Regions from separate parts of the Janthinobacterium lyxosi genome, predicted to be linked through region 3. Evidence: predicted binding sites of a transcription regulator. Region 3 holds the regulator's gene; each other region holds the start of a gene.
What was found. The regulator FliA, encoded in region 3, starts transcription of late flagellar genes. The targets are predictions, from matches to a motif close to CTAAAGTTTNNNNNNNNNNNGCCGNTA.
Positions count from the first base shown of each region.

Region 1 (4,146 bases), on a different contig from region 3:
CCTGGGCCGGCGCGCACCTGGAACTGACGAGCACGGAATTCAACCTTCTGGAAGTACTGGTGCGCCATGCCGGCAAACCCGTGAGCAAGAATCAATTGTCTGAACTGGGTCTGGGACGGCCCATGGCCCGCTTCGACCGCAATATCGACGTGCACTTGAGCAGCCTGCGCCGTAAACTCGGCAGCCTGGCCGACGGCCGCTCCTGCCTGCAGACCGTGTACCGTCTCGGCTACCAGCTGATCAAGGAGTAAGCGTGGGCCGTCTGTTCTGGAAATTTTTTCTGTGCATCATGCTGGCGCAAGTGACGGCCACCATCGGCATCGGCGGCACCTTCTGGCTGAAAAACCGGGCTGCGCAGCAGGAGCGGGCGCTCGACATCGACACCAGTCCGCCCGCACAGATGGCCATCGAAGCGGCCAGCGCCACGCTGGAAACGGGCGGCAGCCAGGCCTTGCAGAAATTTCTCGGCAAGATGGAGCGCATGCGCGTGTTTGCCATCGATGCGCAGGGGCAAGAATTGATGGGCCGCAAGGTCCATCCGGCCATACTCGGCAAGGCGCGCGCGCTGCTGGCGCAAGGCTCGCCGCATGCCGTGGTGCGCGAGGTCAGCGGCAGCGACGGCGTGCGCTACCTGCTGTTCCTGCCCTCATCCGTACGCTTTCGCACTGCCGAGGCGGGCGCCGCGCGCGACACGCTCAATGCCGTCGCCATGAACGGCCCGCGCTCCATGGGACCCGGTCCACGACCCAACGAAGCGGGCGCCCCGCCGCCACGCGGCGAATTCGGCCGCGGCATGCCAGCCGGCCCCCGCATGGACAGCCCCTACCGCACCTTCACTCCCTTGGCCGCCGCCATCGCCGCCAGCCTGCTGTTCTCCTTCTTGCTGGCCTGGTATTTTGCGCGCCCCATCCGCGACTTGCGCCAAGCGTTCGAGGCCGCCTCGCAAGGCAACCTGGCGCCGCGTTTTCATGCCAGCGGCAAGCGCGGCGATGAGTTGACGGACCTGGGCCGCGATTTCGACCGCATGACGGGCCGTTTGCGCAGCCTCATGGAGAGCCAGACGCGCTTGCTGCATGATGTCTCGCACGAGCTGCGCTCGCCATTGGCGCGCTTGCAGGCCGCCATCGGCCTGGCGCACCAGCAGCCGGACAAGATGGACGCCTCGATGCAGCGCATCGAACGCGAAAGCGAACGCATGGATAAGCTGATCGGCGAACTGCTGACCCTGTCGCGGCTGGAAGCGGGCGCCGGCTCCCCCCTCAGCGAAGACGTCGGCATCGCCGACCTGTTGCACGACATTATGGAAGACGCCCGCTACGAAGCAAAGGCGCGCCAGGTGGGCATAGCCATGGCGGGCGACGCGGCCATCGCCGACGCCGCTGTCACGGGCCGGCCTGAACTGCTGGCGCGCGCCGTGGAAAACGTGGTGCGCAATGCCGTCAAGCACAGCCCCGATGGCGGCACGGTGGAAGTGAATTTGTCGCGCCAGCATGATTGGCTGCGCATCGCCGTGCTGGACCGGGGGCCAGGCGTGGCCGGCGCCGACCTGGCCAACATCTTTCAACCGTTCTTCCGCGCCAGCCATACCCAGCACAGCACGGACGGTCATGGCCTGGGCCTGGCCATCGCCCAGCACGTCATCAGTGCCCATGGGGGTCGCATCGGGGCCACCTTGCGCAGCGGTGGCGGGCTGTGCGTGGAAATGCTGCTGCCCGTCAAAACGCCAGGCTGACCTGTCGGCGAGCCTGGCGTTGAGCATTACCGGGAACCTTGTTACGCCTGCGTATCGATGATGCTGCCCAGGGTGGACGAGCTTGATTTGGCAGGACTCGTCGCCGTATCGGCGCTGCTGGTTGTCGGCGTATCTTGTTGCGCCGCCTGTTGCGCGGCCGCCGCTTGCAGTTGCGCAATTTGTGCCTGCAAGGCCTGGATTTGCTGCGCCAGCTGCTGCTGCAGCTTTTGCGACGCGTCCGTCTGCGTGCCCTTCTGCGTTTCCGTCAACTGCTTTTGCGCCGCCGTGATCTGCTTTTGCAGCGCCGCGATCTGCGAACTGCTGCCCGAACTGGCGCTACCGGCCGCGCCGACTGTGCCGACTGCGCTGCCTGAACCGATTGCCGCTACCATGATGCCTCCCGAATGTGTCGATACCAAGGTTAACGGCAGGCATGGGCGCGGATGTAGTGCCGCGGGTGTAAAGGCAGGTAAAGAGCGCGGCCGGCACACATTGTTGCTCCTCGGCACAAAAAACTGGCACACTGACGCTACTCCAGCCAAACCCTGATCGGATCGCCATGTCCCTGCTGCCCGCCCTGCCCGACCACGTGCCCCGCCAGCGCTGCGGCGTGATCGAGTTTCCCGTCCACCACATGCGTGGCGGCACATCGACAGGCCTGGTCTTGCATGCGTCCTGCGTGCCGGCCGACCCGGCGCTGCGCGAGGAATTGCTGCGCCACCTGATGGGCGTGCCCCAATCCGGCCAGCTGCCGGGCAACCGGCAGATCACGGGCCTGGGACGCGGTGCGCCCACCAGCAACAAAGTCTTCCTGGTCGAGGTGGAACAGCATGCCGGCCAGCCGCGCCTGGTCAGCACCCTGGCGCAGCTGGCCGGCGAGCACGGAGATATCGACTGGAGCGTGAACTGCGGCAATATGTCGTCCGCCCTGCAACTGTGGGGCCTGGACAGCGGCGTGATCGAGGCGCTGGCCATCGGCGCGCACGATATCGATATCCGCAACACCAACACGGGCGTCATCACCACCTCGCGCATGGCGCGCGAACTCGATGGCAGCTTTACGGCCACCGGCATTCCCGGCGTGCCCGGCAGCTTCCCCCGCGTCGACCTGTTCCTGCAGCAACCCGCGGGCGCCAAGACGGGTAAATTATTACCGACAGGCAAGGCGCAAGACAAGGTACACGGCTACGACGTCTCGTGCGTGGACGTGGCCGTGCCCATGGTCATCGCGCTAGCGAGCCAGTTCGGCAAGACGGCACAGGAAGCAATACGGGAACTGGAGGCGGACACGGCGTTCATGCAAGCCATCCGCCAGGTGTGGAGCGCGGCGGGACTGCTGATGGGCTTGCGGCGGCGCGATGGCGGGTTGATGACATTGGAAGAACTGGAACGCAGCGCAACCATCCCCAAGTTCTGCATTGTGGCAGCGGCAACGGGAGAGGGAAATATTGCGGTACGCTACTTTACGCCGCAAGCGGGCCACGCCTCGCTGGCCGTCTCGGGCGGCTGCTGCCTGGCGGCGGCTTGTCTGATACCGGGCACGGTGGCGCATGCGCTGGTGCGCGGCGTGCCGCCCGTCGGGCAAGCGGATGCAGAGATTGAACTGGGCATAGCAAACCCGGCCGGCATCCTGGCCACCACCATCGTGGCGCGCCAGGACGGGGCGACGGGAAACATCGTCATCGACAGCGCGGCCTACCGGCGCAGCACGCAAATCTTGCTGCGCGGCCATGTTCCCCTGTACCAGCCGTCAGCCGCACTGAAAGCGTGGCTGCTGAAACAGTTTTAAAGCAAGACCAGGCAGGCCTGGTGCCCCGCCCTTCACGGCAATCAGGTCTTGGGCAGGGTTACGCCAACCTGGCCCTGGTATTTGCCGCCACGATCCTTGTACGAGGTTTCGCACACTTCATCGGACTCGAAGAACAGCACTTGCGCCACGCCTTCATTGGCGTAGATTTTCGCCGGCAACGGCGTCGTATTCGAAAACTCCAGGGTCACAAAGCCTTCCCATTCCGGTTCGAACGGGGTGACGTTGACGATGATGCCGCAGCGCGCATAGGTGCTCTTGCCCAGGCAAATCGTCAATACGTTGCGGGGAATGCGGAAATACTCGACCGTGCGGGCCAGCGCAAACGAGTTCGGCGGGATGATGCAATAACCCTTGCCCGACACATCGACGAAATTATTCGCGTCAAAATCCTTGGGATCGACGATGGTGGTGTTGATGTTGGTGAACAACTTGAACTCGTCGGCGCAGCGGATGTCATAGCCATAGCTGGACGTACCGTAGGATACGATGCGGTTGCCGTCGCGTTCCTTGACCTGGCCCGGTTCGAACGGCTCGATCATGCCCGTTGTTTCCGCCATGCGGCGTATCCATTTATCGCTTTTAATCGTCATCGCAGGGGGTTCTT
Region 1 covers NZ_JBNYXM010000028.1:8,090-12,235, reverse strand. The annotation lists gene ACQ4WP_RS23040 (response regulator transcription factor) at 1-251, shown strand, start outside; gene ACQ4WP_RS23035 (sensor histidine kinase) at 254-1,732, shown strand; gene ACQ4WP_RS23030 (FlxA-like family protein) at 1,774-2,124, opposite strand; gene ACQ4WP_RS23025 (PrpF domain-containing protein) at 2,292-3,521, shown strand; gene dcd (dCTP deaminase) at 3,563-4,132, opposite strand.
Region 1: the regulator FliA is predicted to act here: its motif matches at 2,155-2,181, upstream of ACQ4WP_RS23030 (FlxA-like family protein).

Region 2 (4,146 bases), on a different contig from region 3:
GTGGGACTGGACCCCGACCTGGCGAAACTGCCGGCCGAATTGCGCGACTTGCCCGATGGAATCACCACCTTTTGCACGCGCATCATCGACGCTACGGCCGACCTGGCCTGTGCCTTCAAGCCGCAGATCGCGTATTTTGGCGCGCTGGGCGCGGAAAAACAGCTGGAAGACATCTGCCGCTACGTGCGCGAACACTATCCGCACATCCCCCTGATCCTCGACGCGAAACGGGGCGACATCGGCGCCACGGCCACGCAATACGCGCGCGAAGCGTTCGAGCGCTACGGCGCTGACGCCGTCACCGTGAACCCCTACATGGGCGAGGATTCGCTCGATCCCTACCTGGCGTGGCAAGACCGCGGCGTGATCATCCTGTGCCGCACCTCGAATCCGGGCGGCTCGGACCTGCAATTTCTCGACACGGACGGCGTGCCCCTGTACCAGCGCGTGGCGCGCCTGGTGGCCGAGAAATGGAACAAGAACGGCCAGTGCGCGCTTGTCGTCGGCGCCACTTTCCCTGAAGAACTGGCGCAAGTGCGCGCCATCGTCGGCGACATGCCGCTGCTGGTGCCCGGCATCGGCGCCCAGGGCGGCGACATCGCCGCCACCGTCGGCGCGGGCCAGACGGCCAACGGCATGGGCATGATGATCAGCTCCTCGCGCGCCATCATCTACGCCACGCCGCAAGCGGGCGAAGATTTCGCCGACGCGGCGCGGCGCGTGGCGATCGAAACGCGCGATGCGATCAATCAACACCGCGCGGTTTAAGTTGCATCCATGAAAATGCCGGGCTAGCCCGGCATTTTGCATTTAGTCTCTCTGTGGTGCCACCATCTCCGCGTAATCGTAGAGTTCGCCCAATATCTCTTCCCCCCGCTCATCCACCGATTCCGACAGCACGTCGATTTCCGTAAACAGCATTTCGATGGTGCGGGCGCCACCGTCGCCGTCGAACAGGCGGGCGGCGCGGTGCTGTTCCCATCGCAGGTTTTCCGCTTCGCTCAGGGTTTGCGGGAAATTGCGGGCGCGGTAGCGGAACAGCAATTCCTGCAAGCGTTCATCGGCAAACGAGGGGCGCGCCGTGGCCAGCTTGGCTGGCGTGTCGCGGCGCAGCGATTCGAGCAGGCGGCGGTCGTCGTTGCTGACGAAACCATTGTACAAATCTTCATCCACGTCCAGCGCGACATGCGTGCCCGGGCGCTGGAAGACTTCGGCCCAGATCGCATCCATGTTCGGCGCCGTGGTGGCCAGCTGGGCGTTGACCTTCGCGGCGTCCAGATCGATGCCCCATTGCGCGGCCATGGCCGGCGACAGGGTTTTCAGATTGCCGACCAGCATGGGCGACTTGTTCAGGTGCACGCTTTTCACGGGCAGGCGCGTCATGCCTTCCGGCATGGCATCCTTGCGCGTAAATAAACGCGTGCGGATGGTGTCGGCGTCCAGCGCGAACAGTTCACGCGGGTCGTACTGGCAATCCCAGACGAGGATTTCATTCTTGTTGCTCGGGTGCGTGGCCAGCGGCCAGACGACGCCCAGGCAGCCCCGTTCGGCGGGGAACATGCCCGACACGTGCAGGAAGGGCTGGCGCTCGCTGGCGGCCAGGTGCATGCCCATTTCGCTGGCGACCCTGTCCTTCTTGTGCAGCGCCAGGCAAAATTCGAACAGTTTTGGCTGCTTTTCCTTGATCAGGCGGGCCAGGGCGATGGTGGCGCGCACGTCGGACAGCGCATCGTGCGCCGCTTCGTGGACCAGGCCATTGGCCTTGCTCAAGTGTTCCAGTTTAAAACTGGTCTGGCCATCGTCGCGCTTCGGCCATTGAATACCTTCCGGGCGCAGCGCGTGCGTCATGCGCACCACGTCGAGGATGTCCCAGCGGCCGCAATGGTTTTTCCATTCGCGCGCATACGGATCGATCAGGTTACGCCAGAACAGGAAACGCGTGACTTCATCGTCGAAACGGATGGTGTTGTAGCCCACGCCGATGGTGCCGGGTTCCGAAAAGGCCGCTTCGATGGTGGCGGCGAACTGGTGCTCTGGCACGCCCAGTTGCAAACACTGCTGCGGCGTGATGCCCGTGATCAGGCATGATTGCGGGTCGGGCAGGAAATCATTTGCAGGCTGGCAATACAGCATGATCGGCTCGCCGATCTCGTTGAGTTCGGCATCCGTGCGGATGGCGGCGAACTGGGCCGGGCGGTCGCGGCGCGGCTGGGCGCCAAAGGTTTCGTAGTCGTGCCAAAGGAAAGTCTGGGTAGTCATTGATGGTCGTTGCTTCATTGGTTATCTGGGCCGCTCAAAGAGTCGCTGCTACAGTTTTCTGAAAACCTGCCGATACTACACGAGAGGATGGTCATCATTGCGTTTCCCGCATGGTGGCATATATTGCCCGTTCAAGGAGGTCTATCGTGTCAATTCCTATCGCCGCAAGCGGCAATTCCACCCCTTCCGTGACATCCGTCAGTACGGGCGTTGCCGGCAAGGACGATAAAGTCCAGCAAAAGGACGGCGTCAACGCTGAAATGAGCGTTAACGACCGCAGCAAGCTGCAATTGAACGCCTCCATCATGCAGGCCTCGCTGAACGTGTCGATCGGTTCGGAAAACGAGCCGCTGGCGCTGCTGTACAAGACGGCCATCACGAATATCAATGAAGCGCTGAAGGGCCAGTACGGCGAGGACGCGATCCAGAACGCCGCCTCGCAGGACAATAGCGCCGAAGCGACGGCGAGCCGCATTGTATCGCTGTCGACGGGATTTTTTGACGCCTACAAGAAACAGAATCCCGGCATGGACGACGATACGGCCCTGACCAAGTTCATGGACACCATCAGCGGCGGCATGGAAAAAGGCTTCAAGGAAGCGCGCGATATTCTGGGCGGATTGAAAGTGTTGCAAGGCGATATCGCCGGCAATATCGACAAGACGTATGAGCTGGTGCAGAAGGGCTATGCGGATTTCATCGCCGCGCACAGTAGCAAGAAGGATGAGGCTGCCAAGCCGGATGCAAGCAAACCGGCCGACAGCAAGGCTGCCTGAGCTACAGCATGACGCGGTTGCGGCCTGAGGCTTTTGCCCGGTACAGTGCCGCATCGGCCGCCGCGATCAGCGCTTCGTCGTCCTGTTCGGCCGCCAGGCTGGCCACGCCGAAGGAACCCGTGATGTGCGGCAGCGCGCTGCGCATGTCGGCGAAAATGACGGCTTGCTGCATGCGCTCGCACAGGCGCTCGGCGACCCGCAAGGCCACGTTTTCGCTGGTGTCGGGCAAGATCACCATCATTTCCTCGCCCCCATAGCGTACGGCAAAATCCGTGGGTCGCAGGGCTGCGCCCAGCACTTGCGCGGCGATGCGCAGCGCCTGGTCGCCCGCCTGGTGGCCGTGGGTGTCGTTGAAACGCTTGAAATGGTCGAGGTCTATCATCACCAGCGATAGCGGCGAGGCGCTGGCGTGGGCGGTGATGATCATGTTCGGCAGTAAATCGCTCAGCCAGGCGCGGTTGTACAAGCCCGTCAGGCTGTCGACCATCGATAGCTGGCGGTAGAATTCGCCCAGTTTCTGGCGGCGGCGCAGCAGGGCATTCGCGGCGCGGATGCGGAAGGAGAGCAGCCGCAGCAGGTTACGTGCCAGGCCATTCGATTGCTCGATCAATTCCCAGACGATGGCCGCGTCGATCACCAGCAAGTCAGTTTCTTCCAGGGCGGAAATGGCGGCCAGGTTGCTCGCTTCATCGAGCACCGATTGTTCGCCCACGCTTTCGCCGGGCAAGACCTTGCTGACGGTGCCGTCATCCATGCCCGTGTGGATGTCGGCGGCCACGGCCAGCGAGCCGCGCAGGACGATGTACAGGCTGGTGCCCTGGGTGTCAGCAATGGCTTCGCCCGCTTCGAGGCGCATGACGGGACAGGGCGCCAGCATGGCGGCCGTCTGGCTGTCCGCCCCATCGCGAAATAGCTGTAAATCGCCGATGTTGCAGCCTGAAGCGCCGAAGTTGCCGATCTGTTCCACAATCATACTTTCAAAAAGCCGGCGCGCGAGCAGGGAGCCGGTATCTTCATGATAGCCTAAAGCGGCCTTGGCTGTAACGGCAAAGGCTTGCTTGATGTCACTTACTGTGAGAAATACGACAATTATTTCATTGCCGTGTTAATC
Region 2 covers NZ_JBNYXM010000002.1:255,818-259,963, reverse strand. The annotation lists gene pyrF (orotidine-5'-phosphate decarboxylase) at 1-768, shown strand, start outside; gene sbcB (exodeoxyribonuclease I) at 811-2,259, opposite strand; gene ACQ4WP_RS03065 (DUF5610 domain-containing protein) at 2,406-3,035, shown strand; gene ACQ4WP_RS03060 (GGDEF domain-containing protein) at 3,037-4,002, opposite strand.
Region 2: the regulator FliA is predicted to act here: its motif matches at 2,308-2,334, upstream of ACQ4WP_RS03065 (DUF5610 domain-containing protein).

Region 3 (4,146 bases):
GTGATGGTGCATTCGGTGAAGGATGAGGCAGACTTGCGCATCGCCCTGAAGGAATTGAAGAACAAGCACACGGTGCTGATCGATACGGTGGGCGTGAGCCAGCGCGACCAGATGGTGACGGAACAGGTGGCCATGCTGTCGGGCGCTGGCGCCGATGTGAAACGCCTGCTGTGCCTGAATTCCACGGCGACGCAGGAAACCCTCAATGAAGTGGTGCGCGCCTACCAGGGCAGCGGCCTGGCCGGCTGCATCATGACCAAGCTCGATGAAGCGGCGTCGATCGGCAATGTGCTCGACGTGGTGATCCGCCAGAAGCTGAACCTGTTTTATGTGTCGAACGGCCAGCGCGTGCCGGAAGACCTGTACCTGGCCGACCGCGGCTACCTGATCGACCGCGCCTTCAAGCTCAAGCGCGATGCGGCGGCCACGCAGTTTTCCGATGCCGAACTGCCGCTGCTGATGGCGCAGGCGGCCGCCCGCAACAATGAAGCGCGCGGGGTGCACCTTGGCTAATTTCGATTTCGACCAGGCCGAAGGCTTGCGCCGCATGCTGGCCGGCCCGCAGCCGCGCGTGATGACATTTTTATCGGCCACGCCGCAAGATGACAAGGGCGCCATGCTGGTCAACCTGGGCGCCTCGCTGGCTTACGGCGGCAATGATGTGCTGCTGCTCGACGCCAGTGGCGGCAGCGATGGCGTGGCTGCGCGCCTGGGACTGGCGCACGGCGCCAGCCTGCGCGACGTGGCGCGCCAGCAGTGCGCCTTGAACCAGGTCATCCACCAGGTGCCGCAAGGCTTTGGCGTGGCCAGCCTGGGCGCACGCAACCATCTGATGGACAGCATGGACTATGCGGGCGAGGACGAACTGCGCCGCCTGGGCAAGACTTTCGAAGTGCTGGCGCGCCAGAGCGGCATCGTGCTGGTCGACGGCGTCGTGGCCGACGAGGGTGCCTGCTTCCCTGTGCCGCTGATGGCCTCGTCCGACATCGTGGTGCAAGTCTCGAGCAGCGCCACCTCGATCAAGGCCGCGTACTGCCTGATCAAGCGCCTGAGCCAGGAACTGGGACGCCGTCCGTTTGGCATTCTGGTCACCGGCGCTTCCGAATCCGAGGCAAAAGTGGTATACGATAATATGGCGCAGGCGGCGAGCCGCTACCTGGCCGTGAAACTGACCTCGATGGGGTCGGTGCCTGCCGATGAGTATCTGCATCGCGCGGCGCGGCTGGGTCGCAGCGTGGTCGATGCCTTTCCGCTGGCGGGAGCCTCGGTGGCGTTTCGCGGACTGGCCGAGCGGCTGGCCCGTTCGGCGGCACCGGTGCTCGGTGGCACCTTGTACCAGACGGGGAGCCTGCACCAGTTCAGCGCCTGATTCCATCATCAGCACACGATAGCAGTTAAAACAATAAGCAGCCTATGTACACGGTCAAAGGGAAATCGAACAAGGACTATTTGCTGACGGAGCACATTCCGTTGGTGAAGCGTCTGGCGCACCATATGAAGGCGAAATTGCCGCCTTCGGTCGAGGTCGATGACCTGATCCAGGCCGGCATGATCGGTCTGCTCGATGCCATTAGCCGCTATGAAGAGACGCATGGCGCGCAGTTCGAGACGTATGCCGTGCTGCGCATCCGCGGCGCCATGCTCGACGAATTGCGCACCAGCGACTGGCTGCCGCGCAGCATGCGCCAGAATATGCGCAAGATCGAGGAGGCGATGAGCGCCTTGCAGCAGCGCCTGGGCCACCCGCCGACGGAGTCGGAAGTGGCGAAACTGCTGAAAATGTCGCTCTCGGACTACCAGGAAATGCTGGGCGACGGCGGCGGCCACCAGTTGCTGTACTACGAAGACTTTCATGACCCGGACGGCAATGACAGCTTCCTCGACCGCCATTGCGTGGACGAGGACAGCGACCCCTTGCGTTCCCTGCTCGATACCGATTTCCGGCAATCCGTGATCGATGCCATCGACGCGCTGCCGCCACGCGAGAAAATACTCATGGGCCTGTATTACGAAGAAGAGCTGAACCTGAAGGAGATCGGTGCGGTGATGGGTGTCTCCGAATCGCGCGTCTCGCAACTGCATACCCAGGCCGTCGCGCGCCTGCGCGCAACCTTGAGGGAGCAGGCGTGGACTGGTCCAGCGTAATCGGGCTGGCGCTGGCGCTGGCGGGCCTCTTGGTCGGCCAGGCACTGGAAGGCGGCAAGATGGCCTCCCTGCTGCAGCCGGCCGCCTTTGCCATCGTCATCGTCGGCACCTTCGGCGCCGTGCTGCTGCAAACGCGGCTGCGCACCTTCGTGCGCGGCCTGGAAATGCTGCGCTGGGTCTTCCTGCCGCCGGCCGACACGCGTGCCGCACTGGCGCGCGACATCGGACAATGGAGTTTGACGGCGCGCCGCGATGGCCCGCTGGCGCTCGAGCGCCTGATGGAAAACACGGCCGACCGCTTCAACGCCAAGGGCTTGAGGATGATCGTTGACGGCATCGCGCCCGACAAGCTGCGCCAGCTGCTCGACGTGGAAATCTCCGCCTACGAGCTGGCCGAGCGCCAGGCCGTCAAGGTGTGGGAATCGGCGGCCGGCTATTCGCCCACCATCGGTATTTTGGGCGCCGTGCTGGGCCTGATCCACGTCATGGAAAACCTCACCGACCCGAGTAAATTAGGCAGCGGCATCGCCGTGGCCTTCGTCTCGACGATTTATGGCGTGGGCCTGGCCAATCTGCTGTTCCTGCCGGTGGCCAATAAACTCAAGGCCATCGTCACGCGCCGCGTGCTGCAGTACGAAATCACGGCCGCCGTGCTGTACGACATCGCCACGGGCGACCATACGCGCATCATCGAAGAGCGCGTGGCCAGCCTGCTGCACGAGCACTGAGCATGATGCGGCGCGCACGCAGGAAGTATGACGAGGAACCGGACAACCAGGACCGCTGGCTGATCTCGTACGCCGACTTCATCACTTTGCTGTTCGCCTTTTTCGTCGTCATGTATGCGATTTCGCAAGTCAATGAGGGCAAGTATCGCGTCTTCCAGAACGCCATCGGCCAGGCTTTCAGCCTGGAAAAGGGCGCGCCGCCCATCATCATGGAAGCGCCGCAGGCGATCCCGCTGCCGAATCCGGCCCTGAAACGCCGCACGGAAGCCATCCGCCGCGAGCGTGAACACATGACGCGCCTGGCGCAGGACCTCACGTCCACCCTGGCGCCGCTGGTCAAGGAAGGCAAAGTCAGGGTCACGCAGACGAGCCGCGGCGTGAGCGTGGAAATCAATGCCAGCGTGCTGTTCGACCCGGGCGCCGCAGGGCTGACGATGGAGTCGGACCAGGCCTTGCGCGCCGTGGCCGTGCTGCTCAAGGATGATACGCACGACGTGCAGGTGGAAGGGCATACGGATGTCCAGCCGATCAGCAATTCGACCTTTGCCTCGAACTGGGAATTGTCGGCCGCGCGCGCCAGCGCCGTGGTGCGCCTGTTCATCGCCAGCGGCGTGCAAGCCTCGCGCCTGACGGCCGTGGGCCACGCCGACAACATCCCCGTGGCGCCGAACGCCACGCCGGAAGGGCGCGCGCGCAACCGCCGGGTCGCCGTGACGATTTTGTCCGGCATCCCCGAAACGGTGACGGAAGTGCCAACGGCGCCCGTCGCACCTGCACCGGCACCGGCACCGGCACCGGCCAACTGAACCCCGGCGCTTGGTACAATCGCGGCCTTCTCCCTTTTTATCTCTCGATCATGAAAAGCAGTTCCCTGGGCGGTCTCGTGTATTCCACCGAAACGGGCCGCATGTGCCCCGCCTGCCGCCAGCCGCTGGCGCAATGCGTGTGCAAGGCGCAAGCCAAGGCGGCGCCTGCGGGCGACGGTGTGGTGCGCGTATCGCGCCAGACCAAGGGGCGCGGCGGCAAGAGCGTCACCGTGGTGAAAGGCTTGGCGCTGGACGCCATCGCGCTGGTCCTGCTGGGCAAGCAGCTGCGCACGCAATGCGGCTCGGGCGGCACGGTCAAGGATGGCGTGATCGAAGTGCAGGGCGACCACGTGGACACCATCCTGGCCGCGCTGGCCAAGCTGGGTCACCAGCCTAAAAAGGCCGGCGGCTAGCCGGCTCGCGTGCGTGCGGGACTGTGCCGCGCGCCCGTGGTAACGTGCGCTTCC
Region 3 covers NZ_JBNYXM010000008.1:227,706-231,851, forward strand. The annotation lists gene flhF (flagellar biosynthesis GTPase FlhF) at 1-513, shown strand, start outside; gene ACQ4WP_RS10905 (MinD/ParA family ATP-binding protein) at 506-1,369, shown strand; gene ACQ4WP_RS10910 (RNA polymerase sigma factor FliA) at 1,414-2,145, shown strand; gene ACQ4WP_RS10915 (flagellar motor protein) at 2,127-2,873, shown strand; gene motD (flagellar motor protein MotD) at 2,879-3,679, shown strand; gene ACQ4WP_RS10925 (translation initiation factor Sui1) at 3,730-4,092, shown strand.